3 regions of the Paenibacillus sp. FSL R7-0189 genome follow, and region 3 is predicted to be linked to each of the others. Evidence: riboswitches for the same ligand, from Rfam matches in the RefSeq annotation. Region 3 holds a riboswitch; each other region holds the start of a gene.

Region 1 (7,717 bases), 3.1 Mb from region 3:
CGGACGGATGGGGAATGTCGATTTTGGCGAGTCCCGCCAGCCTTATGCTGATTTGGTATGGAAGCTGTTACTGCTGAATCCAGGAGATATTAACGACTTCGTAAGCTTCGCCGATCAGATTCTGCGTGGAGAGAGTCCTGAGCACAAGCTATCTCTTTCTTTCTATAATGAGCTGGCTATCTTTTATGAGATTGAGCAAGGGAACGAGCATTTATATACGGAAAACAAGAGTGCGGTGCTAAGTGGTTTGCTTTCATACCTAAAGCCAGACGGTGCAATTCATTCTAGAATCCGCTTGAATGATATTTTCTTAGAACGGTTTGACCGGGAATTTGATCTGATTCGGCAAAGAAATGTGCCAGATCCGGCGATTATGGAATGCTTTAAAGAGTATTTTGTACTTAAGGATCACAATTACAGGGTCAGAATCGTGGATTATTTCATCAATGGGATGCTTCATAGTGTGGAAGCGGGCCGCAAGGATATTTTGAGTGCTGCTTACGGGATCATTGAGAGTAATGATGAGTTAAGTGCAGCTTACTTCCAGCGCGTGATGTCTGAAACTTATTTCCGTAAGCAGCTACTTGAGCCTTATATGGAATCAAGACTAGCTGCGGCGTCCAGATCTGCGGATATTCTGAGCTTTGTGCTCCATTGGGGGCGGTTCCTGCCAGTGGCGTTAGAGCAGTCTTTTGCTCAAAATGCTGTGAAGGATTATTTGCTAGAAAAGCTTCAGCTGGAGCATGATCCGGTGGCTTCTGTGGCGGAAATTCATGAAATTGTAGATAAGGCAGAAAAAGATCGCCGCAAAGGAACAGGAGTTGCTCCTAAGGCACTCTCCCTAATGCAGGATCTTGCTGCTTCAGCAGATAGATTCTTACTGAACCGCTTATCGCTTTCTGATATGACGCAGGAGGAGCTTCTGGAGGTAGTTTTTTTACGGTATGGTAATGTTGTCGATTGGCAGCCGCCACTGGATAGGATTAGCAAGCAGAAAGAGAATGCGCTGCGTGCCGCTTACCGCTGGTTTGGTGAAGAGAAGCCAAATGAAGAGATTTTTACAGGATTGTCTCCGCAGGAACTAGATGATGTGCAGCTACTGGGTCGTCGTTTGCTAAAAGAGGCGCGTGTTCTAGAACCCTTTGAACGGCTTCCGCTAGCCTTTTACTATACAACTCAGCGTGAAGGGGGTCCGCTGGATTACGATGCGCTTCTGGAGCTGTTAAAGCGTAAAGCCGGTTCCGACAAAGAAATCATCTATCGGTTTTTTGCTTGGTCGCAAGGCAATCCTTTATTTACGGTTTCGAATAAAAAGCTGCAACCGGGTTACCGTAAGGCGATTCTGAAGTATTTCCTGAGCAGTGATCGTGAAGCGTTCAAGAATCGGGAATTCCGAAAGAACTATGTCGCGGCAGCTCGGCCTGCTCTGCAAAATGTGTACAATGAAGCCCGCTCCCAACTGGCTTCCCCGCTGGCGCGCTGGATCAGCCGCAGCCGATTTCGACTCTTAATCTCCGGCTCCATTACGGGTATTCTGGTGATTATTGCAATTATCGTATTCAGTATGCTGCGTCCGGATGATACGAAGACGGCTCTGCCGGGAACAAGCCCTGAGCCGACCCCTGTTCAGAGTGCAGGCAATGTGCTGCCTCCGGCTTCAGTATACTTGAAGGATCAGAGCGGCGAAGGAGATAAGGGGAGCAGCATATTGGTGTTCACCTTCGCAAGTGCAGATGACTGTGTGCAGTTTCAACCGACTGAGATTAGTTTAATGTCTTCGTCTACAGAGATAGATAAAAGCTTTAAGGTCGCTGCTACGAATGGGACTTGTCCAGTGCCGTCAACGGATGGGACGGATGAGAGAAACGCCGCTGACGAGTCAGATGCCGCTGGCACTACTGGAGGAACAGCAGAAGGTGCAGATGCTACTAATGCTGTAGCTGATGTATCTCCGTCTCCTACGCCTTCCTCTGATGCTGAGGACAGCACTGGGTTGCCTTCCGCAACAGCTGTGACTGAAGGGGAACAACCTTCCTATCAGGTTGAGGTTACATTGGAGCCTGGAGCGACAATTTTAGAGAAAAGTATGATCAAAGCCGGAAGATTTACATTGATCGTAGATCCCGATCCTAATATTCCACCAGCTTCTGATTCAAGTGCTGAACCTTCCCCAACTGCAAGTCCGGAAGGAACAGTCGAATAACAAGCTTTCTGAACAGCAATACCTACCGGCAGGTGGCGTATTGCTGTTCATTTTTTTGCTGCCCTTACTAAGCTTTTCTATAGACATGCTATGTATTAATAGATATGATTATGGATGTCAAAATAAGATACTACATACTGGAAAAGGTGCAGACTCTATCAATCTAGTCGTCTGCTTAAAAGGGAAGTCCGGTGCAAGAGTCCGGCGCGGTCCCGCCACTGTATGTGCGGAGTTTTTCTTCTATAAGCCACTGCCCCTAAGGTAGGGTGGGAAGGTGAAGAACAGCGATGAAGCATCAGCCAGGAGACCTGCCTTTTTCGTGAGCGTTTCTATTCTTCGTGGGGTAAGAATGTGGAACATATACAGATGGACTGTTGGCAGGAAGCAAGCGCCTCAGCCTCGATTTGTAATCTTCCCTGACCGCCCTCCAAAGGGGCGGTCTTTATGTTATGCGTCTTATTCCCAGCAGTACCCATTCTTATACAGAAAGAGGTTAAACAATGAAGAAAATCATGTCTTCCAAGTTTGTAGCACTTGGGCTGGCCTTATTCATGGTCATTTCAATTCTAGGAACATCTCTTGCTCCGGCAGGACAAATATTTGCAGAAGCGAGCGCTGGCTCCGGTCTGGAAGCAACTGCTGCGGAGCGGATTAATGTTGCGGATGCGACTTATGCGGCTGCAGAATATCTCTTGAAAGGTGGCGTGCAATCGGATTGGCAAGCTATTGGATTAGCGCAAGCAGGATATAAGCTGCCAGCCAGTTACCATTCAGAGCTTGAGAAAAAAGTAAAGGATGCAGCTGGCAATTTCGCCAATGTAACCGATTATGCTCGAATCGTGCTCGCAGTGAGAGCGATTGGTGCAGATCCTACTAGCTTTGCTGGTAACGGAACGACTCCTGGCTATAATCTGATTGAGAAAATTTATAATAACAGCAAGCTCAGTGAACAGACGCTAAATAATCCGGTATATGCTTTACTTGCGCTGGATTCTGGTAAATATAATATCCCAAGTGACGCGAAATGGACGGCGGATAAGCTCCTTACGGAGATTCTCTCCAAACAGAATCCGGATGGGGGCTTTGCATTAACCTCAGGCGCAAGTGAGCCTGATATGACAGCGATAACCTTGACGGCTCTGGCGGCACATAAAAATAATCCCGAAGCCTACTTAGCAGGGCTACAAGCCGTAGCTTGGTTATCTGCAGCTCAAGATAGCCATGGGGGTTACGGTGACAGTGCTGAAAGTAGCGCACAAGCAATCCTTGGACTCGCATCCTTCGGAGTTGATCCTAGTGGATTAGAATACACCAAAAACAAAGTGGATCTAATGGAGAACCTGCTTAGCTATCGTCTAGCTGATGGTAGCTTCACCCATAGCCGTGGTGGAAGCAGTAATGTTCTGGCGACAGAGCAAGGACTTCAGGCGCTGGTTGCGTATAATTTGCTGTATAAAGGAAGCAACAGTAAGCTATACGATTTTTCCAAATCCTCCGTTCAGAGCTCACTCATCTACGCTCCTGTAACGATTGAGGGACCACGGGCCACGTTGGCACAAGGGTACGCCTATGCTGGCAACGCACTTGGAGCGTTAGAGAAGCTGGCGCTTCAAACGAACTTGCCGATCACGAATCCTTCGGGCAGTTATGTGACTGGCATCGGAAGTATTGCTGCTGGAAGCTTTGGTGGTTATGACGGATGGATGTATGTTGTATCACGTGACGGAAAATGGATTAATCCCGATGTAGGCATGAGTGATTTTGTACTTAAAGATTCAGATCAGGTACTGGTTTATTATGCCGGAGATGACACTAAACTTGTGGATTCCGTTACCCTTTCCAAACAAAATCTTAAAGAGGGCGATTCTTTTACTGTCACTGTAACTAGTAAGACGTGGAAATGGGACGCTGCTACGAATACTACCTCTCCTGTAACGGCAAAAGCTGCGGGTGTTCAGGTCCAAATTGGAGCTCACACGGTAACGACGAATGCTAAAGGTGAGGCCGTATTCTCAGGAAATGTGCCCGCAGGTGACTATACACTGTCTGTAACTGGCTACCGCGAAGGTAAAGCGCCAACGGTTGCTAAATATACAAAAGCTATAAAGGTAACTTCTAAGAATGTAACAGCTTCTCTTACCGTTGAAGGCCCGGAAGGATTGATTAGTGAAGGGACTTTAAAAGCCTCCAATGCTCTTGAAGCGTTGCAGCAACTAGGATCTACCGATGATTTTAAAGTAGATATCACCAAATCGTCTTATGGCAACTTTGTATCAGGTATCCATGGAGTTTCGCAAGGTACTTACGACGGATGGTGGAGCTTCGTAGTATCACGCGGCGGGGAGTGGATATATCCAAGTGTGGGTATGGATGCGTTCGAACTACAGGAATCCGATCGTGTGCTTGTCTATTATGCAGGTGAAAATACACAGGTTATAGATTCTGTGGCGCTTTCCCCAACGCAGCCAAAAGCTAATGAAGCTTTTACCGTAAAGGTTTCCCAGAAAAAGTGGGTGTGGAATCAGGACAGCTTCACTTCTGATCCGGTTACCTCACCAGCTGCAGGTGTGCAGGTTTCGATTGGTGATAAGAAGGTAATCACGAATGAACAAGGTGTAGCTGTTGTTGAGGGGGGTCTCCCGGCAAATAGCTATACAATGACTGTTACCGGTTATGTTAAAGACAGCGTACCGAGCGTAGCGCGTTATACTCAGTCTCTGACTGTTGGATCGTCTGTTATTGCTCCAGCTAAAGCTACCGCTACCCTTTCAGTGATTGGAGATAGCCGGAAGGGAACCATCCTAGCCAGTACAACAGTAGCTCTAAAAGAGGGCGAAACGGCTTATAGCTTACTAGTCAGTCAATTAGGCACCAAGGTAGTATCATCCGGCAACGTTGGAAGCATCTACGTGAAATCTATTGACGGATTGGCTGAATTTGACGGAGGCCCAAGCAGCGGATGGAAGTATAAAACGAACCGGGATGCTGATCCAAGCATCAGTGCAGACAGTTATATTTTGCAGAACAGTGATACTTTGTACTGGTACTATACCTCTGGAGAATAAGGAAGAGGAATGATTAATTAGGCGGGCACAGGGATTCGGAGTAATAGCGGATCGGGTGCCCGCCCTTTTATTTTTTTGGAAAAGTCGTTTTATGACAATATATACTTTTATTCGACACAATATTTAAAAAATCATCAAACTCTTAGCCCTTCCGACCGATAAAAATAGATAGATCATAAGATAATGTGAAGGCGGAGTGTAGATGAAAAATTTGAAAGTGAAATACAAAATAGGGTTGCTTTTGGTATTCGCTGTAATCATGGTGAATGTTGTAGGGGGCATAGGCATCATCACGATGACCCGAATGGCCGAAAAAACAAATGAGACATATAATGAAAATTTATTGCCTGTTTCTTACGTAGGGCAGATGCGTACGAATAATCGGGCTATTGAATCCTATCTTTTGGAGCGTTTGATTAGCGTAAATGCCAGCAAAAACAAAGAACTTTCTGAGAGTATTCAAGTGAAGGTTCAGGATAATAATGAACTTATGAACAAGGTGAAAGCGATTCAGTATAATGATCCTGCTATTGTAAGTAAAATCAAAGAGTATGAGTCCTTTTTGCCAGATTATCGTGCACAGCGGGATAACATTATAAAGATTGCTGATAGTAATCATAATCAAGAGGCCTATAAAGTATTTTCAGGCGAATTTAACGAATCCCGTGAAAAAATGATCAACCTACTTAAAGGAATTAGTGATTCTTTGCTTAAAGATGCTGATGAACACAATTCAGATTCCATGGCAACCGCTAAAAGCATGCGGGTAAACAATACCATAATGATTACGTTCGCCTGGGTGATTTGTTTCGTAATTAGTATTGCAATTATTCGACTGATAACAAAACCCCTTAAAGAACTGCAAGGACTAATGAAGCGGGCAGAAGATGGAGATTTGACCGTAATAGCAACGTACACCGCCAAGGATGAGATTGGCCAAATTAACAGTTCATTTAACAATATGCTGCAGGGCTTGCGGAAGATGATGCAAGGAATTGCAGAGAGTGCAGAACTGCTGTCAGCTTCATCGGAAGAGATGAGCGCTAGTGCTGAGCAGACCTCATTGGCTTCACAAATGATCGCTGTATCTTCTGGAGAGATTGCGGCGGGTTTTGATGAACAGACAGAGAGCATTAACAATACAACACGTTCCATAAAAGCAATGACCAATGATATTGCAGCCGTAGAGGGCAGCAGCTATGAAATGTCAGACCTTATGGGGGTGGTCTCTGGTTCATCAGATCGTGGGGTAGAGGCTGTAGATCAAATCATTGTGCAGATGAAGGAAATTGACCTCAGTGTAACTCAGAGTCAGGAGATTGTTTCTAATCTGGGGACATTGTCACAAGAGATTAATACAATTATTACAACGATTAACGGTATTGCTACACAGACGAATCTGCTTGCACTCAATGCTTCTATAGAAGCGGCACGAGCTGGGGAGCATGGACGGGGATTTGCTGTAGTTGCTGGAGAAATACGAAATCTGGCGGAAGCAACTAGAAATAGTTCTTTGCGGGTTACAGATATTATTACACATATTCAAAAGCAAACCGAAAGCGCAGTAGAATCCATGGCTTTGGGGACTGAGCTAGTCACTAATGGCGTAGTTCAAAGTCATCTGGTATCTCAAGCCTTTCATGAGATTCAGACTTCCATTAAAGAAGCTACCCTGCAGACAGCGGAGATCAGAGAAGCGGTTGCTCATGTCGCCTTAGAATCACAAGGTGTGGCAGCAGCTATGGAACAGGTCAACGTTATATCTAGTAAAGGCGCAGAAGGTGTTCAGGACACAAGTGCAGCGAGTCAGGAGCAACTATCCGCAATGGAGGAAATGTCGGCTTCAGCTCAGTATTTAGCGGTGCTCGCAGAAGATCTGCAAAAGACATTGTCCAGCTTCAAACTATAGGCTTCATAATATTGTTAAAACCAGCAGAGCAGCGGTTCTCCAGTAACGGAGATCGCTGCTCTGCTGTTTGTGGTTATAGCAGATTGGGAGCAAGCGCGAGCCAGTTGGTCTCAGTTGGTCAAGGTGGGAGAGATGTAAGTTGGTTTCAGTAGGTTGCGGGCAAACATATGCTATGTGACCTCCAGCGACACTATTGGCAGGCAAGACAGAGGGATGGAAACAATAAAAACTTCGGCGATGATCGGTATGCTCGTACCCCGTAACCTGTAAACCGTACCCCGTACCCCGTACCCCGTACTCCGTACCCCGTACCCCGTACCCCGTACCCCGTACCCCGTACCCCGTACCCCGTACCCCGTACCCCGTACCCCGTACCCCGTACCCCGTACCCCGTACCCCGTACCCCGTACCCCGTACCCCGTACCCCTAGTGTCCCCGGCTGTTCTCTAGTTTTTTAAACACACTATCTACTTGATATTCCCCAGTTTAAGGTCATCTGGGTCCGATAATGTGGGCTTATGCTTACCCCCACAGGCTATC
Region 2 (7,717 bases), 2.6 Mb from region 3:
AGCGCCTTGGCATGAACTTCCATATCCTCGCCATGGTGTTTGCCGTACATAGCTTTCATACATTCCGCCATACCGATGAAGCCAAGAGACAGACTGCCATGCTTTAGCAGATCGCCTACAGTGTCATCAGGTGCAAGATGCTCGCCGCCTTCCCAGACGCCTTCTCGCATCATGAAATCGGAAGCTTTAGCTTTTTGTGCGGTTTGAATGTGGAACCGATGAAGAAGTCCTTCCAGCGCAATATCCATATAATGATTTAGATCTTCATAGAAGCCAGCTTCGTCTGCGATGGTACGTCTGCCTGTTACTGTGCCGTGTGCCAGACCTAGCCGAACCAGATTCAGTGTATTAAAGGAAAGGTTGCCCTTTCCAGAGCAATGATTACGACCAAAACGGTCACCGAGCACTCGGGTTCGGCAGCCCATTGTAGCGAACTCCGTATCAGGATCACTTGGATCATAATACTGCAAGTTGAGCGGAGCGTCCAGATTAGCGAAGTTTGGATATAGTCTGCGCGCAGAACATTCAGCCGCTTTTAGGAACAGTTCATAGTTAGGATCGCCTTGTTGTTGATTGATTCCTTGCTTGCATTTGAAGATTTGAATCGGGAACACTGGTGTTTCTCCGCTGCCAAGTCCGTTCATAGTTGCTGTTAGCAGAGAACTGATCACAAGCTGACCTTCTGGTGAAGTACAAGTACCGTAGTTGATGCTGGTAAACGGTATTTGTCCACCGGATCGGCTGGACATGGTATTCAGATTATGTACCATACTTTCAGCCGCTTGCAGGGTTTCGATTTCGGTTTCCTTTAGTGCAAAACGGAACGCTCTTGGATATAACTCCGCCAGATCGGTCCGGCTCATCGTAATCTCGCCCAAAGATTCATCAGCTTGTCCTTCTTCAAAATAATCCAGACCCTTGCGGAACAGCTTGGCGAAGGATTTGGTTACATAAGGTGCCAGATCATAGTCGAGTTTATTGGCGGATACACCACCATATTGAGCATTTTGCTGGGATTGGAAAATAATCGCTACCAGAGACATAGCAGTCATTATTGAGTTCGGAGGACGAACGCTGCCGTTGCCGGTATTGAAACCTTCACGGAGAAGTTTATCAAACGGGATAAAAATACAGTTCGTCGTTCCAATCGCGTATTGATCCAGATCATGCACATAGACGACATTGTCATCAATAGCCTGCACTAGCTGCGGCGGCATCGTAAAATTGCGGGCGTACCATTTTGAATATTCACTGCCGAACTTGCTCATTTTACCGGAGAAACTCTCTCCATTCAAATTGGCATTCTCGCGCAATAGGTCCATATCCCGACTGTCGATAATATCCCGGCCTAAATCAATGAGCTCTTCTAAAAGAACTTCCCGTGCATTTTCTACTCCATTAAATTGTCTCTCCAACAACGTCATTGTACAGCTCTCCTCTCAGTATAAAAGAAAAACATCTATCATCAAATCCATATATCCATAGGAAGTTGGACTGCCATAAGCAGTCGTATATTTGTTCTGATTACATAAAAAAAGCATCCCCTACCCGAGGATGGCAGAAAATGCCCGATGCGTTATGTAAATATCCACACGGATATTTGCAGAGGTCTCTACGTAGATGACCGCATGCGGACACCATCCCTGTTCCTCGCAGGCATCAATAGTTGGTGTCGTCGAAACAGGTAGGTCTCCTGGCTTCCGTGGGATCTCTCGGCGCCTTCCCAAGGGTGTTCCTAACCCTCAGTGGCATCTGCCGGGAGATGTGGATTCTCAAGCTTCCCAGAAGCTTAAGAAGGCCATCCGGTTACAGTGGCGGGACCGCAGCGGATTCTCACCGCGCTTCCCTATTAAGCTCTAAATCCGGTTAAGGATCAAAGCGCCTGTCTCCACTATATTTTGTTGTCGTTAGATAAAAATAACCCAAGATGTTGTGTTTGTAAACAGTTTTTTAGAAAACCCGCGCGGGGAGCGGGTTCTTTAAAAGTACTCCACAAATGATCCACAGGCTGTCCATAAGTAATCCACAATTGATCCACAGGGAGATGCGAAATGATTCATAAATTGTCCGAAAAGATGCCACAAAGAGTCCATAAATATAGTGCAGATGACCCTAGAATTTGCGCATGAGAAAATACTCTTAGCCCAAAGTCATATTTTGGAGTAATCAGAAGAAATAGAAGAGATAAGGGAGGATAATCTTGCTTAGTTTGTGACAGAGCGGTGGAATTGTTACAATGGAAGAAGATAGATTCGATAAAATTTCGAGGAGGTATTCTCATGCCTATTGCTGAAGTTACAGTTATTCCAATTGGAACAGGCAGTACCAGTCTTAGCAGCTATGTTGCGGATATGCAGCGGGTGCTGAAGACAGTAGAAGGGATTACATATGAACTTACGTCCATGGGGACGATCATCGAAGGGCCTCTGCAACGCATTTTTGCGGCGGTAGAAGCTTTGCATGAGTCTCCTTTTGCCGCAGGTGCAGAACGTGTCTCTACCTCACTTAAAATAGACGACCGCCGCGATAAACCCTCCACTAGCCGTGGAAAGTTAGAGTCTGTGGAGCGTAAGCTACAGGTGGATTAGCAGTTTAGGAGGGCGGAAAACAGGGAGAAATAGGCTTGCGTTTCTGGCTGAAAGTTGTATAATATTTTTTGTTTGACAGAAAAATCAGCTTTAAGCTGGTGTAGCTCAGGGGTAGAGCAACGCACTCGTAATGCGTAGGCCGGGGGTTCAATTCCCTTCACCAGCATCCCAAAAAACCATATGTGGCGCGGATTTCCGAGGGTTCGGGACCGCGTCATTTTTCATTAAATCCCCTGGCTTCTAACATTCTTCTAAAAGATAAGACATGGCGAAATCGCTAATGAAAACGGTATGACTAGTGGTCACTGTCGAGCAGATGGAAGGTGTGTCGCAAGCTGACAGCAGTCAGAATGAAGGATGGTGGAGGAGGAGCAGCATAAGCTGCTTTTCTCTTGCGGGGGCAGATTGGTTAGATGGTAATTACTATAAAAATAAAAAAGACACCACAAGGTGTCTTAGTACAGATACTTTTCGCTCGAATTTCACGAGCTCGTCAGTGAACTGAGTTCATAAGCAAGACTGGCTACGGCTAACAGATGAAGAGATAAAGTAATATCAATGTTAAAATGTGCGGTAATATTAATTTTCATAGATAACCACGCTCCTAAAGTATAAATACACATAAAGAAAACTTTATAAAGCGCTTGGCCTGCCATCATCAGTGCCAGGTAGCCATCCTGTACAGACGCCTTAGCGTTTCGACAGTAACATTATACTTAATATTTTGTGTTTTGCAAACCAAAGCCCCCTTAAGACTGAAATAATGAGCAATGTGACAATTATGTCATTCTGAATTGAATATTGTTAGGTTAATCGATGGGGAAGTTTACGTTTCTCCCTTATACTGGAAATTAAATGATTTTATTTCCGAAAGGGGACAATCCACTGATGACTGACGTAATTAAAGCAATAATACTTGGCATAATAGAGGGCTTAACTGAATTTTTACCAGTATCATCTACTGGACACCTTATTTTAGCAGGCGATTTGCTTAGCTTTGAGGGAGATGCTGCAATAACTTTTAAAATTGTTATTCAGTTGGGTGCAGTGATGGCAGTTCTAATTCTTTATTGGAAAAGGTATTTGGAAATTGGGGTTAATATGATTAGAATGGATTTTTCCAAAAGCAAAGGATTAAATGTCATTCATATGATTTTGGCTATGTTACCAGCATTAATCCTATATCTTCTCTTCAAGGACACAATAAAAAGCCAATTATTTGGCCCAACCCCTGTTTTGATCGGTCTAGTTGTTGGTGGGGTGTTGATGATCATTGCAGCGCGGAATAGGCGGACTGAAACCGCTGATACTATCGATGGGATTAATTATAAACAGGCTTTCGGAATTGGTCTGTTCCAATGCTTGGCGTTATGGCCGGGATTTTCGAGATCAGGTTCGACAATTTCAGGTGGCCTGTTGCTTGGCACTAGCCAAAAAGCCGCCGCAGATTTTACATTCCTTATTTCCGTGCCAGTTATGTTTGGTGCAAGCTTGTTGGATTTGTACGATAGTCGTGATTTGCTGAGTTCTGACGATTTACTTCTAATGTTAATTGGCTTTGCGACATCCTTTCTTGTGGCAATGATTGCAGTAGTGACGTTCATCAAACTGATTAAGCGACTTCGATTGGAGTGGTTTGCTCTATACCGGTTTCTTTTAGCAGCTCTCTTCTATTTAATTGTCATACAGTAATTGGATTAGTCAATATGAACATCATGGGAAAGAAGCTTTTAAAAAAGGGCTATACATCATATCCTGCACAGATTAAACTAGAGGTTCAAAACAAGGGGAAATCACCAAACAAGACAAAGCTCAAGTAGTCTATGAACTAAGGAATGAATTTTCGGTGAAAGCACTTCTACAGCTAGCCATTATCCCTCGTTTGTTTCTTCTACCATTAATATCACAAAGTGATTTTACAAGTGTTTGGGAATATGAAAAACCCCACCAGTTTAAGGTGGGGCTTTTGCTTACCAAGTATTATAGTTCGATTGATACTTAACTTGTTTATTCTCATAGCTCTCATTGGGGTAATCACGTCTGACAGACTGCAAGTAGCCTGAAATTGCAAATGCTGCAATAAGCCCTCCTATAATTCCTGTGATTAAGCTGAATGTTGAAAATCCGAATGTGGCAACTACTCCAATGGAAGACAATGCTACAAGCAATAGACTGAATATTTTCATCTTTATACACACCTCCATTTTGTATATGTAGTAATTTGAAAATTAAGATTGATACGTTACTATATTTGATCGGTTTCGATAAAAATAATAATATTTCAGCAAATCTTTAGACGGGCTTCATACTTATTTAAGCTAAGAGGATTATAGTAATCACATAACCCCCTTATAAAATAGATCTAGACCCTGCCGAAAGTGGTGGGGTCACTTTTTTGCACAGAGTAAATTTATAAATATGGTTGCCCAATATAGAAGAGAAACAAGAAATATAGAATGTAGAGAATGGGTAGTTTTATTTTTAATTTCTTGCAGAAATTTTTGAATTTTTCTGAGGTCTTGGACACATTTTTCATCACATATCCATAAATGAAGAATTGTCCAATAACAAAGAAAATGAGCTTAAGGGGAAAGCTGCCCCTGTTCATCTCAGTGAAAATAATAGTGAATGTGACAGCCACGAAGGTTAGTGATACAACTTTTAAAAACTGTGCATAACGATCTGGTGGTTCTTTGATAGGATCCTGTTGTCCCCATTTTCTCTCGTCAATTTCTGTCATGGTAAACCTCCAATCTACGAATGTTATTAGTATTTCACCAGATTGAGATGCTTTTTGAACAATGAGAATTAAGTATAAGCTCCTATAGTTGTTTCGTAAGGTTTCAGTAATTCCAACAAAGAGTAAATTCCCAAATGCTTGGGATTATGCCTACTGGCTTCGGTTGGTGAGCTTTTTCAGTTTACAGAATGTTCCAGAATTATTATATTCAGATTATGCAAATGTTTCGTCCGGGAGAGATTATTCATAATACAGAAGCGCCGTCCCTTTTGGAGACGTCGCTTCTTTATAGTAGATTCTATTCTTTTTGCTCAATTCTTGATTTTGGTGATTTTTTTGGCGGTAACTTGTGCAGGGAATGAATCATCACTTACTTCAAAAAATACTTTAATCTCATCGCCTTTTTTATATTTAGAAGGTGCAACTTTATTTACCCAAATGGCTTGAGAGTACTCATTAGATTCGAGCACCTCCTTGTATTCCTTGTTCAAGTCTTCTTCTTTTAATTCGGAAATTACTAAAATTCTTTTATTTTCTACATCTATTGTATGTACAATTCCTTTCAAAACTTCATCATTCTTACTACAGGCGGTGACTAATAACAAAAAAACAAAAATAAGAGTCCATTTAATAGTAGTACGTGGTTTTTGAATCATGGACCTTCCCCTCTAGTGGTTACGACATTAGTTTAAAATCGGTTGCACAGGCATAGCATTTAGTACATTACCAATATAAGAATAAACAGCAGCATATCCATTATGACGACCTTTATTGATTCCCCTCGCACGCGGCAGTAACAATGTATCCTGAAATGCTTCCTGATGGTTTAGCCAAAAAACCACCATGATTAAACTAATTCGTACTTATAGTCATGTGCAAATTCTTTGAATGTAATGGGTCTTTTACCAAGTAATATTTGTAAATCGGGCGTGATTTTTTTGGCTAATCCAATTTTTGCAGTGAAGTAAATTCCAATCATAACAGTTACAAATTCTTTTTGAATTCCTTTTGTTAACATTTTATCTCTAAACTGAAGAACTGATGGATTAACATATTTGATTGTTTCTCCTAGCTCTTCAGATAAAATTTCAGCTACTTCATAGTAATCTAGCGCTTCAGTTCCCGTTAACGAGTAACCTTTATTTTCATGACCATTCTCAGTTAGGATTCTAGCTGTTACAGTACCGATATCACGAACATCGATAAAGCTAGTCTTGCCTTTTCCTGCGGGTACATAGATCTCCTTTTCTTTACGTAGCTCTTCCCCATGTTGAGAAATTAAGTTTTGCATGAAGAAACTTGGGCGTAAAAAAGTATATGGAATTCCTGATTTTTTAATGATTTTTTCAATTTTATGGTGTGGAACAATTGGGTTTTTCTCTACGCCCAATAGAGATAGAAACACAATGTGTTCAACTCCGACTTCCTTTGCGATATCTATGAGGGGTTGGAAATATTTTTTTGCGTCAGCTATATGAGGAGGGCGCAGTAAAAATAATTTTTTCACTCCTGTTAACGCTGGACGAAAAGAATCAGCATTTTCAAAATCAAAATAAACATACTCACTGTCTTTTCGATGGGAGACAATTTTAAAAGGTGTTTCACTTTTCCTTAGTTCGTTAACCACTTCACGTCCTACATTACCGGTTGCCCCTGTGATTAGAATCATAAGTCTCACTTCCCTAACTAATATTTAAATAGATCGTTTTAAGCACGTTCATAAACGTGGACATTTCTTGTTCAGAAATATTTTTAAGTGCGTTATCCATGATTTCGTCACTAAGAACTTCTATTTGACTCTTAATTATCATTCCCGAATCTGTAATAAATACAAGATTTGATCGTTTATCATTTGGATTATCTCTAATGTCCAGAAGTCCTTTTGCTTTAAGTCGCTCGAGTATACCCGTTATTGTAGGGCGATCCGAGTAAGTTCGCTCTGCAATCATAGCTGGAGTTGTTCCTTCTAAATGAATAGATATATCTTTTAATACTGCCCATTGAGGAGCTGTTACATTATAAAATGAAAGTTTTTTTGTTAAGCTTTTTTTCATTTCAAGACTTACTCTTATTAATAACTGTCCTGGGTTGTCCATAAATTAATTCCTCTCTTTAAATAGTTTGCACACTAACTACTTGATTAGTATACAAACTATATTCTCCTTTATCAATTTTAATTATTTTATTTGTTTAAATTGTGGGGAGTTACAGGTGAATGTCAATAATATTGATATTTAGAACTTTTGTTTGTATATAATAAAAATGAATGTTCTTATTTTTAGAGGCGATCAATCATGGAAATGAGTATCGACCAAACGGTTGGGATTATTTATCAAGTCTAGGAGAGCAAGATTACACAACGCGAGATCGAGATCCGTGACATCCGTGA
Region 3 (7,717 bases):
TTACTTTTTATCCCGTATGATGAGATGAATGAGTGGAAGAAAGGGTATATTAGCTATGAGAAAATGGTTCTCGATTATTCTTTATGTTTCGGGCACAATCCTTGCGTTTATCTACAGATATGACATCCTTAGCTGGATGAAAGAGGATCATAATCTTTTCGGCTCTATAGGGATCGCAACTTTACTGGCTCTCTTTCCAGTTGTACCGTACAAAGCGGTCATCGGATTTTTTGGTTATGCATACGGAAGTTTGGCTGGTGCTTTAATTTGCTGGGTAGCTACAACCCTTGCTGCCGCATTCCTTTTCGGCGTAGTGAAGTTCTTATTTCAAGATCAAGCGAGAGCTTATCTGACTTCTATTCCCCTACTTGAAAAATTCACAAAAGGCATAGAACGGCGGCCCTTTGCTTCTATTGTCTTTGCACGTCTCTTGCCGATTATCCCGCAGACAGCAGTTAACATCTATGCCGGAGCAGCCGGGCTGCCCTTCTGGAGTTATCTAGCTGCCTCAGCTATTGGAAAAATCCCAGGCATCGCCTTGTATGCCTTCCTTGGGGATCAACTGTTCCAGAACCCTGGAAATGCGATTATAGCCATCGTTGTTTATGCCATTGTGCTTATTATAGCCGGACTAAGCTTTCGTTACAGTTCACAGGAAGTAAGAAACACTAGGTAACAGAGAGCTTATTTGGCGGAAGCTGGCAGGCTGTGGTTATTTGCTTTATAATTAGATTGTGATCTATTTAATTGCATTACATGAATGGAGGGATATTAATGAGTGAACATCAGACTAACCATATAAATTCCAAGGCGGAAAAAGCAACCTTTGCAGGTGGATGCTTCTGGTGCATGGTCTCGCCGTTCGAGGAATTGCCAGGCATTATTAGTGTCGTCTCCGGCTATACTGGCGGGCATACAGTGAATCCTACCTATGAAGAGGTATGCTCCGAAACCACAGGACATGTTGAAGCGGTACAAATTACGTTCAACCCAGAAATTTTCCCTTATAGCAAGCTGCTTGAGTTATTCTGGCAGCAAATTGACCCAACCGATGCGGGTGGACAATTCCATGATCGCGGCACCTCTTACGGAACGGCTATCTTCACCCATTCTGAAGAGCAAAAGCAACAAGCAGAGGCTTCCAAGGCAGCTTTGCAAGAAAGCGGACGATTCGCTAGCCCGATTGTTACCCCGATCCTCCCGGCAGCAACCTTCTATCCTGCCGAAGAATATCATCAGGGCTACCATCGTAAGAACCCGGGCCACTACAAACGTTACCGTAAGGGTTCCGGCCGAGAGGATTTTATCGAAACCCACTGGACACATAAAGAAGATAAACTAAGCTTGAAAGAACGTCTGACGCCACTTCAATATGAAGTCACTCAGAATAGCGCTACAGAGTCACCTTTCCGAAATGATTTTTGGGATCACCACGGAGAAGGCATTTATGTAGATATCGTATCTGGTGAAGCATTATTCAGTTCGCAGGATAAATACGATTCCGGTTGTGGCTGGCCCAGCTTTACACGTCCAATCCGCGATTACGCCGTGAAGGAAAAGACGGACCTCAGCCATTTGATGGTTCGCACAGAAGTGCGCAGCAAAGTAGCAGATTCCCATCTAGGTCATGTCTTCGACGATGGTCCAGGGGAAAACGGCCTGCGCTACTGCATTAATTCAGCGGCACTGCGATTTATACCGAAAGAGGATCTGGAGAAAGAGGGCTATGGCGAGTATCGTGTACTCTTCCAGCCTGCCTAATCTTCGATAACGTGCGAAACTGTACTGTCTTATAGAAAAGCCTCCAATTCACGGTATACCATGAATTGGAGGCTTTTTAATTCATAGGAGCTTATTCTTTATTCTCGTCCTCGTTCGCTTTCTTATCCTTTATTGAGGTTGTCACCTTTGGCTCTGCTGGTGCAGGGAGTACCTCCTTGTTCAGCTCCCGATTTTCCTGCCGTATCCGCTGGGTCTGCTGCTCCCGTCGTACGCGGATATTTTTGCGGGCAAACCAAACGATGGCTAAAATAATGCCCACACCGATTAGAATCGGCAATGCGCCTGCAAGAATTACAAAAAGCCACTGAAACATAACAGATAGTGCGTTCAGGCTTCCTTTTAAAGCATCTGATGCGCGTTCCAGCAATGGACCTTGCTCTGCCTTTTCCTTCACAGCTAAACTCTCATCCGTCTGGTACACTCTAAGCTCTACCGTTGAAAAGGATACGTTCTGATCTATATATCGCATTCTGCCTTTGATCTGCTCAATCGTTTCTTGAATCGAACCAAGCTCGTTTGCAAAGGCGACCAGATCACTTGATTTCGTTGCTTTTTTCATAAACTCAGTATATTGAGCTTCCATTAACTGCTTTGCCTTCAGACGCGACTCTAGATCAATATACTCCTCCGAGACATCCTGACCTTGAATGCTGCGCTGTAGCGATTCGTGTTTTACTTTTTCCAAATTATTCAGAAAAGGAGAGAATCCGGAGGCTGGCACCTTAAGGATAAACGTCCCCCCTTGCTCATATTGCGACATGTTCTCGTTAAACTCTATAATATATCCTTTAGCCATCGTTACCATGTTTCGAATTTCAGTCTGAGCTTTACCGTAGTCTTCTACTTCCATAGTCAGATTGGCATGATAGATAAGCTTCTTGTTCAATCCTTCCACGACATCACTGCCCGTAAATCCCGCGTTTGCTTGATCCGTGTTCTCTGATGTCAAACCTTTTTCAACTGGGGCTTCGTTGCCTCCCGCTGCTGTCTCAGCCTCTGCTGAGGTGTTCTTATCCGCTAATGTAGCTTTTGAAGATTGCTCAGTTGTTGCTGCAGCAGAATTACTCGTATTTCCGCCGTCACTAGCTAATTTGTCAGCTGCCGAATTGTTATCACCCGAGCCACAACCTGCCAATACCACCGCAAGAATTAATAAACATAAGTAATGCAGACCCCATTTGCGCATTCTCATTCCTCCAAAAATGTAGTGGTAATCCCTAGCATTGTAACGTTACGGAATGTCATGTTCTATACAGATCTCTTCCGTCTCTCATTTCTTTGACGCCCCAAAACTTGGAAGGTTGCACTGGAATATGGAATTTCGGTAAATTTCTTTTGGTTTTTCTTGTTGAAATACACAAAAAGCCGCATTTCTGCGACTCTTATTGGACATATTTTTTATATGGGAGGGGTCCCGAAAGTTAAAGAACTCATTTGCTTACAAACTCATTATTTGGTACAATTACCACGTCTAACCTAGTAAAAAAATCCAAATACCCTCTATTCATAATGAATGAGGGCGTGACACGGCTTTGCTGAGACAAGCTCCACCTTGCTGAACAGAGCCGTTCTTTGAATGATACTGTCAATTACTAAAAGGGGAGGTGAACCCTCATGGCAAAAGACGTAGTTTGTGAAGTTAACTCCTGCACCCACTGGGCAGAAGAGAACAAATGCAGCGCTGAATCGATCTTCGTAGCTTTCCACAGCTCCCAAGAACCAAAACGCGCAGAAGAAACAGATTGCAAAACTTTCGAAAGTAAATAAGTAAATGCCTAAAGGGACCCTCCACGGTTCCTTCTTTTTCTTTTTCATTCTAACAAGATTGAGAATTATTATCAAGTAGCTGATTACAAAAAAATAATTGAACTAAAAAGCCAGGGTAAATTACCCTGGCTCTAATTTATTTAAGTCTATTTAGAAGCAATAACCCCTGTCTTTTCCCTCGCAATAGCAGCAGCTCTTACCATGTTACGTAGTGCATCCTCTGTCTCCTGCCAGCCCCGCGTTTTCAGACCGCAATCCGGATTAATCCAGAACTGTTCAGGGTCAAGCACCCGCAGCGCACGATCGATATTCGCAGTCATTTCTTCGACAGCTGGAACCCGCGGGCTATGGATGTCGTACACTCCAAGACCGATTCCTTTATCATAGGCCTGCTCCTCAAAGCTGATAATCAGCTCACCATGGCTACGTGAAGTCTCAATGGAGATTACATCAGCATCCATAGCCGATATTGAATCGATCATGTCATTAAATTCGCTATAGCACATATGCGTATGAATTTGTGTCGTAGCCTTCACATGGTTCGTGGCAACACGGAACGACTTCACTGCCCAGTTCAGGTAATGCTCACGGTCTTCTGCCTTTAGCGGAAGTCCTTCACGAATAGCCGGCTCATCCACTTGAATCATTTCGATGCCTGCATCTTCCAACGCTTTTACCTCATGGCGAAGGGCAAGAGCAATTTGATTGGCTACCTCTTCCCGGCTGAGATCATCACGTACAAATGACCAATTGAGGATAGTAACAGGGCCCGTCAACATTCCTTTAACCGGAAGCTTCGTCAACGATTGTGCATAGACGCTTTCTTTAACAGTCATAGGCTGTATAAATGCAATATCCGCGTAGATCACCGGCGGCTTAACGCAACGGGAACCGTAGGATTGAACCCAGCCATTACTAGTAAACAAGTATCCATCCAGCTTTTCTCCGAAAAACTCCACCATATCTGTACGCTCGAACTCGCCGTGGACCAGAACATCCAGACCTAGCTTTTCTTGGAAGGTAATTGCATCCGCGATCTGCTCACGAACAAATCCATCATAACGCTCCTGATTCCAGACCCCTTTACGCCATTTCAATCTCGCCTGGCGCACTTCGACTGTCTGCGGAAAGCTACCAATTGTAGTGGTTGGCAGAAGTGGAAGCTGCCATTTCTCTTGCTGCACCTTTAAGCGCTCAGCAAAAGGCAGACTGCGTTGGTCTGGTAGAGCTGCAAGTGCAAGCACTTGCTCCGCCACATCCTTACGGCCACGCTCAGGTAGTGCGCGGAACGCTGCAATAGCTTCACGACTAGCGGCCAGCGCTGCTTGAGAAGCTTCTCCTTTATCTGCGACGGCTGCTCCGAGCAGACTAAGCTCTTTAAGCTTCTCATCGGCAAAGGCTAACGCATTCTTAACTGTCGCCTTCAGCTTCACTTCACCTTGAACGGTGACTGGGACATGCAGCAGGCTGCAAGAAGGCTGAAGAATAAGACGATCAAGCGGTACATGAACGCTGAGCTTTTCTACCAGTTGCAGCTTAGCGTCTAAATCGGAACGCCAAATGTTCCGTCCATCAATAATTCCGGCACCCAGCCATTTGTCCTTCGGCCAGCCAAGACGTTCGATGGAAGCCAGATTCGTTCCACCATCGTGCACAAAGTCAAGACCCAAGCCTTGAACAGGCAGCTCTAGCAGTGCCTCCAGCGGCTCAGCAGCTTCAAAATACGTCTGTAAAATAATATTCAAGCCCGGCACGGAGCCGGCAATGTCTGTGTATATCGAGTTAAGCAGTGTTAATTCTTCTTTACTTATGCCTGTAACAATCGCTGGCTCATCGATTTGTACCCAGCTTACCCCTTCTTGCTTCAGTTCCTGTAGCAGTTGAACATAGACTGGAACAAAACGTGCAGCAATCTTGGCGATATCTGCCGCTGCGTAACCTTTGGACAGCTTAAGGAAGGTATACAGACCTAAAAGTACCGGTTTACCTTCAATCCCTGCCTGCGATTTAGCAAAACGATAAGCCGCTAGAGGTTTGTTTTCAGTCAGGCGTGGTGTTTGTGTGCCGATCTCTGGAACGATATAGTGATAGTTCGTATTGAACCATTTGGTCATCTCGCAGGCAGTAGCCTCAGCATTACCACGGGCCATTGCAAAATAAAGATCAAGCCCGATGTCGCCGCCATCATACGCATACCGTGGAGGTACGATTCCAAACATAACAGCCGCATCCAACACATGATCATAAAATGTAAAATCATTTACCGGAATAAGCTCAATTCCTGCTTCTTGCTGGGTCTTCAAATGCTGCAGCTGGATTGCTGCCATTTCGGAGCGGAATTGCTCCTCATTTATTTTCCCCTGCCAGAATGCCTCCAGTGCCTTTTTCCATTCGCGGTTCTTTCCGATTCTCGGATATCCAAGATTGCTTACTTTTACCTTATTCGTCATTTCGATACACTCCCTCTTCAATCTCTTATTTCAAACTCCAAAACTACTTGCTTTCCTATAAAAAAGAGCGCCCTTCCCTAAAAAAGTCAAAGGGAAAGACGCCCATGATATACCCATGGTTAACGTCTAACACCTCCCTATCTTCCGTAGGTGAAGCAGTGCTGTTGAAACAGGCAGGTCTCCTGGCTAGCGGCGTCAACATCTTGAGCAGTCTTCCCAGCAGTAGTAAATTGCCAGTGACCTCTGTTGCTCGAGATTCTTCCGTTACAGTGGCGGGACCGCATCGGCTTCGAACCGAATTTCCCTATTAAGCCTACCGAATTACTATTTTCCGGTCAGCACCTGTCTCCGATATCATTCATCATTTGAGTGTCTTAATCTGATGTCATCATACGTGAAAGCCCCAGCAATCTGCAATAGATTACTGGGGCTTCTGTTATATCGATTCCTTATAACGGACTTAGAAAAATACGAAATATACTACAGCAGCAAGAATTATACGGTATATAGCAAACGGTAAGAGCTTGATACGATTGATCAGTTTTAAGAAGAAACGCATCGATAACAGCGCAAATAGGAAGGCACTAATAAAGCCTGCAATAAAAAACGGCAGCGCGTCCATGGTGAAATATTGCCAGTTCTTCATCAGTGACAACAGACTGGCACCTGCCATGATGGGTACTGCCATAATAAACGTAAAATCAGCAGCGGCACGATGGCTCATCCCGAGGATTACGCCACCAGAAATCGTCGAGCCCGAGCGTGAAAATCCAGGCCATAACGAAAAACACTGTACAAGACCTACACCAAGTGCCTGTTTGTATGTAATCTGATCTACACTCTCAGTTCTGATCTTCTTCGGCCCAAACAGATCCGCAATAATCATTAATATAGCCCCGATCACTAGACCAATTAACACCGTTGAGGTAGAGAATAAATGCTCATCAATATAATCATTAAACAGAACACCTAACACACCTGCAGGCACTAACCCTACCAGAACCTGTGTCAGCTTGAGGTGCCCGCCCTGCTCTAACTGCGGTAGCTTCTCTGTTACAGGGTCCAACTGCTTACGGCTGAAACGCCTTAAGCCCAACAGATCAATGAATCGATTTCTAAAAATCACAACAACCGCTAATATAGAACCCAGTTGAATAACTATTTTGAAGGTATTTGCCGTATATTGTCCAAATAACTCCTGTGATTTCAGCCACATATCATCAACAATAATCATATGACCCGTGGAGGATACTGGAGCAAATTCGGTTAAACCTTCAACAAGCCCCAAAATAATGGCTTTAATAATCGTTAATAGCTCCATGTGTTTCCCTCCTTTTTAATAGTCATTTCTATTATCAGTCCTCCACCCGCTTAGCCCTCAGTGTTCATTCTCCGGCTGCGTTTGCGGAAGTACAGAAACCCAAGAATAACTAATCCGCCAGCAATTAGTACATAGACCACATTGGAGTACACATCCATGTACATGGCAATGTCTTCCCAGGATTCGCCCAAAGCCGCGCCAATAAGCACAAGCAGCAAATTCCATCCCAATGTGCCAATCGTTGTGAAGATCATAAATACTCCAAATTTCATACCTGACATTCCCGCCGGAATCGAAATCAGACTGCGGACCAGCGGAACCATCCGACAAAACAATACAGTCCAATAGCCATATTTATCAAACCAGGCGTCAGCCTTGTGGATATCTTTTTTAGTAA

The links. A riboswitch is a leader RNA that binds a small molecule or an ion and turns the genes downstream of it on or off. The one in region 3 is predicted to bind cobalamin.
Region 1: it holds a riboswitch for cobalamin, as region 3 does, so the genes downstream of both, MKY63_RS05920 (DUF4430 domain-containing protein) here and metE (5-methyltetrahydropteroyltriglutamate--homocysteine S-methyltransferase) in region 3, are expected to answer to the same signal.
Region 2: it holds a riboswitch for cobalamin, as region 3 does, so the genes downstream of both, MKY63_RS08060 (anaerobic ribonucleoside triphosphate reductase) here and metE (5-methyltetrahydropteroyltriglutamate--homocysteine S-methyltransferase) in region 3, are expected to answer to the same signal.

The regions. Positions count from the first base shown of each region.
Region 1 is NZ_CP150223.1:1,361,133-1,368,849, reverse strand. It holds gene MKY63_RS05925 (hypothetical protein) at 1-2,203, shown strand, start outside; cobalamin riboswitch at 2,331-2,534, shown strand; gene MKY63_RS05920 (DUF4430 domain-containing protein) at 2,704-5,268, shown strand; gene MKY63_RS05915 (methyl-accepting chemotaxis protein) at 5,471-7,177, shown strand.
Region 2 is NZ_CP150223.1:1,870,731-1,878,447, reverse strand. It holds gene MKY63_RS08060 (anaerobic ribonucleoside triphosphate reductase) at 1-1,424, opposite strand, end outside; cobalamin riboswitch at 1,666-1,901, opposite strand; gene MKY63_RS08055 (MTH1187 family thiamine-binding protein) at 2,280-2,588, shown strand; tRNA gene MKY63_RS08050 (tRNA-Thr) at 2,683-2,754, shown strand; gene MKY63_RS08045 (undecaprenyl-diphosphate phosphatase) at 3,477-4,280, shown strand; gene MKY63_RS08040 (hypothetical protein) at 4,559-4,774, opposite strand; gene MKY63_RS08035 (hypothetical protein) at 4,999-5,328, opposite strand; gene MKY63_RS08030 (DUF3221 domain-containing protein) at 5,640-5,984, opposite strand; gene MKY63_RS08025 (SDR family oxidoreductase) at 6,176-6,997, opposite strand; gene MKY63_RS08020 (MarR family transcriptional regulator) at 7,011-7,424, opposite strand.
Region 3 is NZ_CP150223.1:4,458,697-4,466,413, reverse strand. It holds gene MKY63_RS19355 (VTT domain-containing protein) at 56-676, shown strand; gene msrA (peptide-methionine (S)-S-oxide reductase MsrA) at 775-1,761, shown strand; gene MKY63_RS19345 (DUF4349 domain-containing protein) at 1,853-2,968, opposite strand; gene MKY63_RS19340 (DUF1540 domain-containing protein) at 3,397-3,549, shown strand; gene metE (5-methyltetrahydropteroyltriglutamate--homocysteine S-methyltransferase) at 3,696-5,999, opposite strand; cobalamin riboswitch at 6,154-6,360, opposite strand; gene MKY63_RS19330 (undecaprenyl-diphosphate phosphatase) at 6,460-7,320, opposite strand; gene MKY63_RS19325 (DedA family protein) at 7,371-7,717, opposite strand, start outside.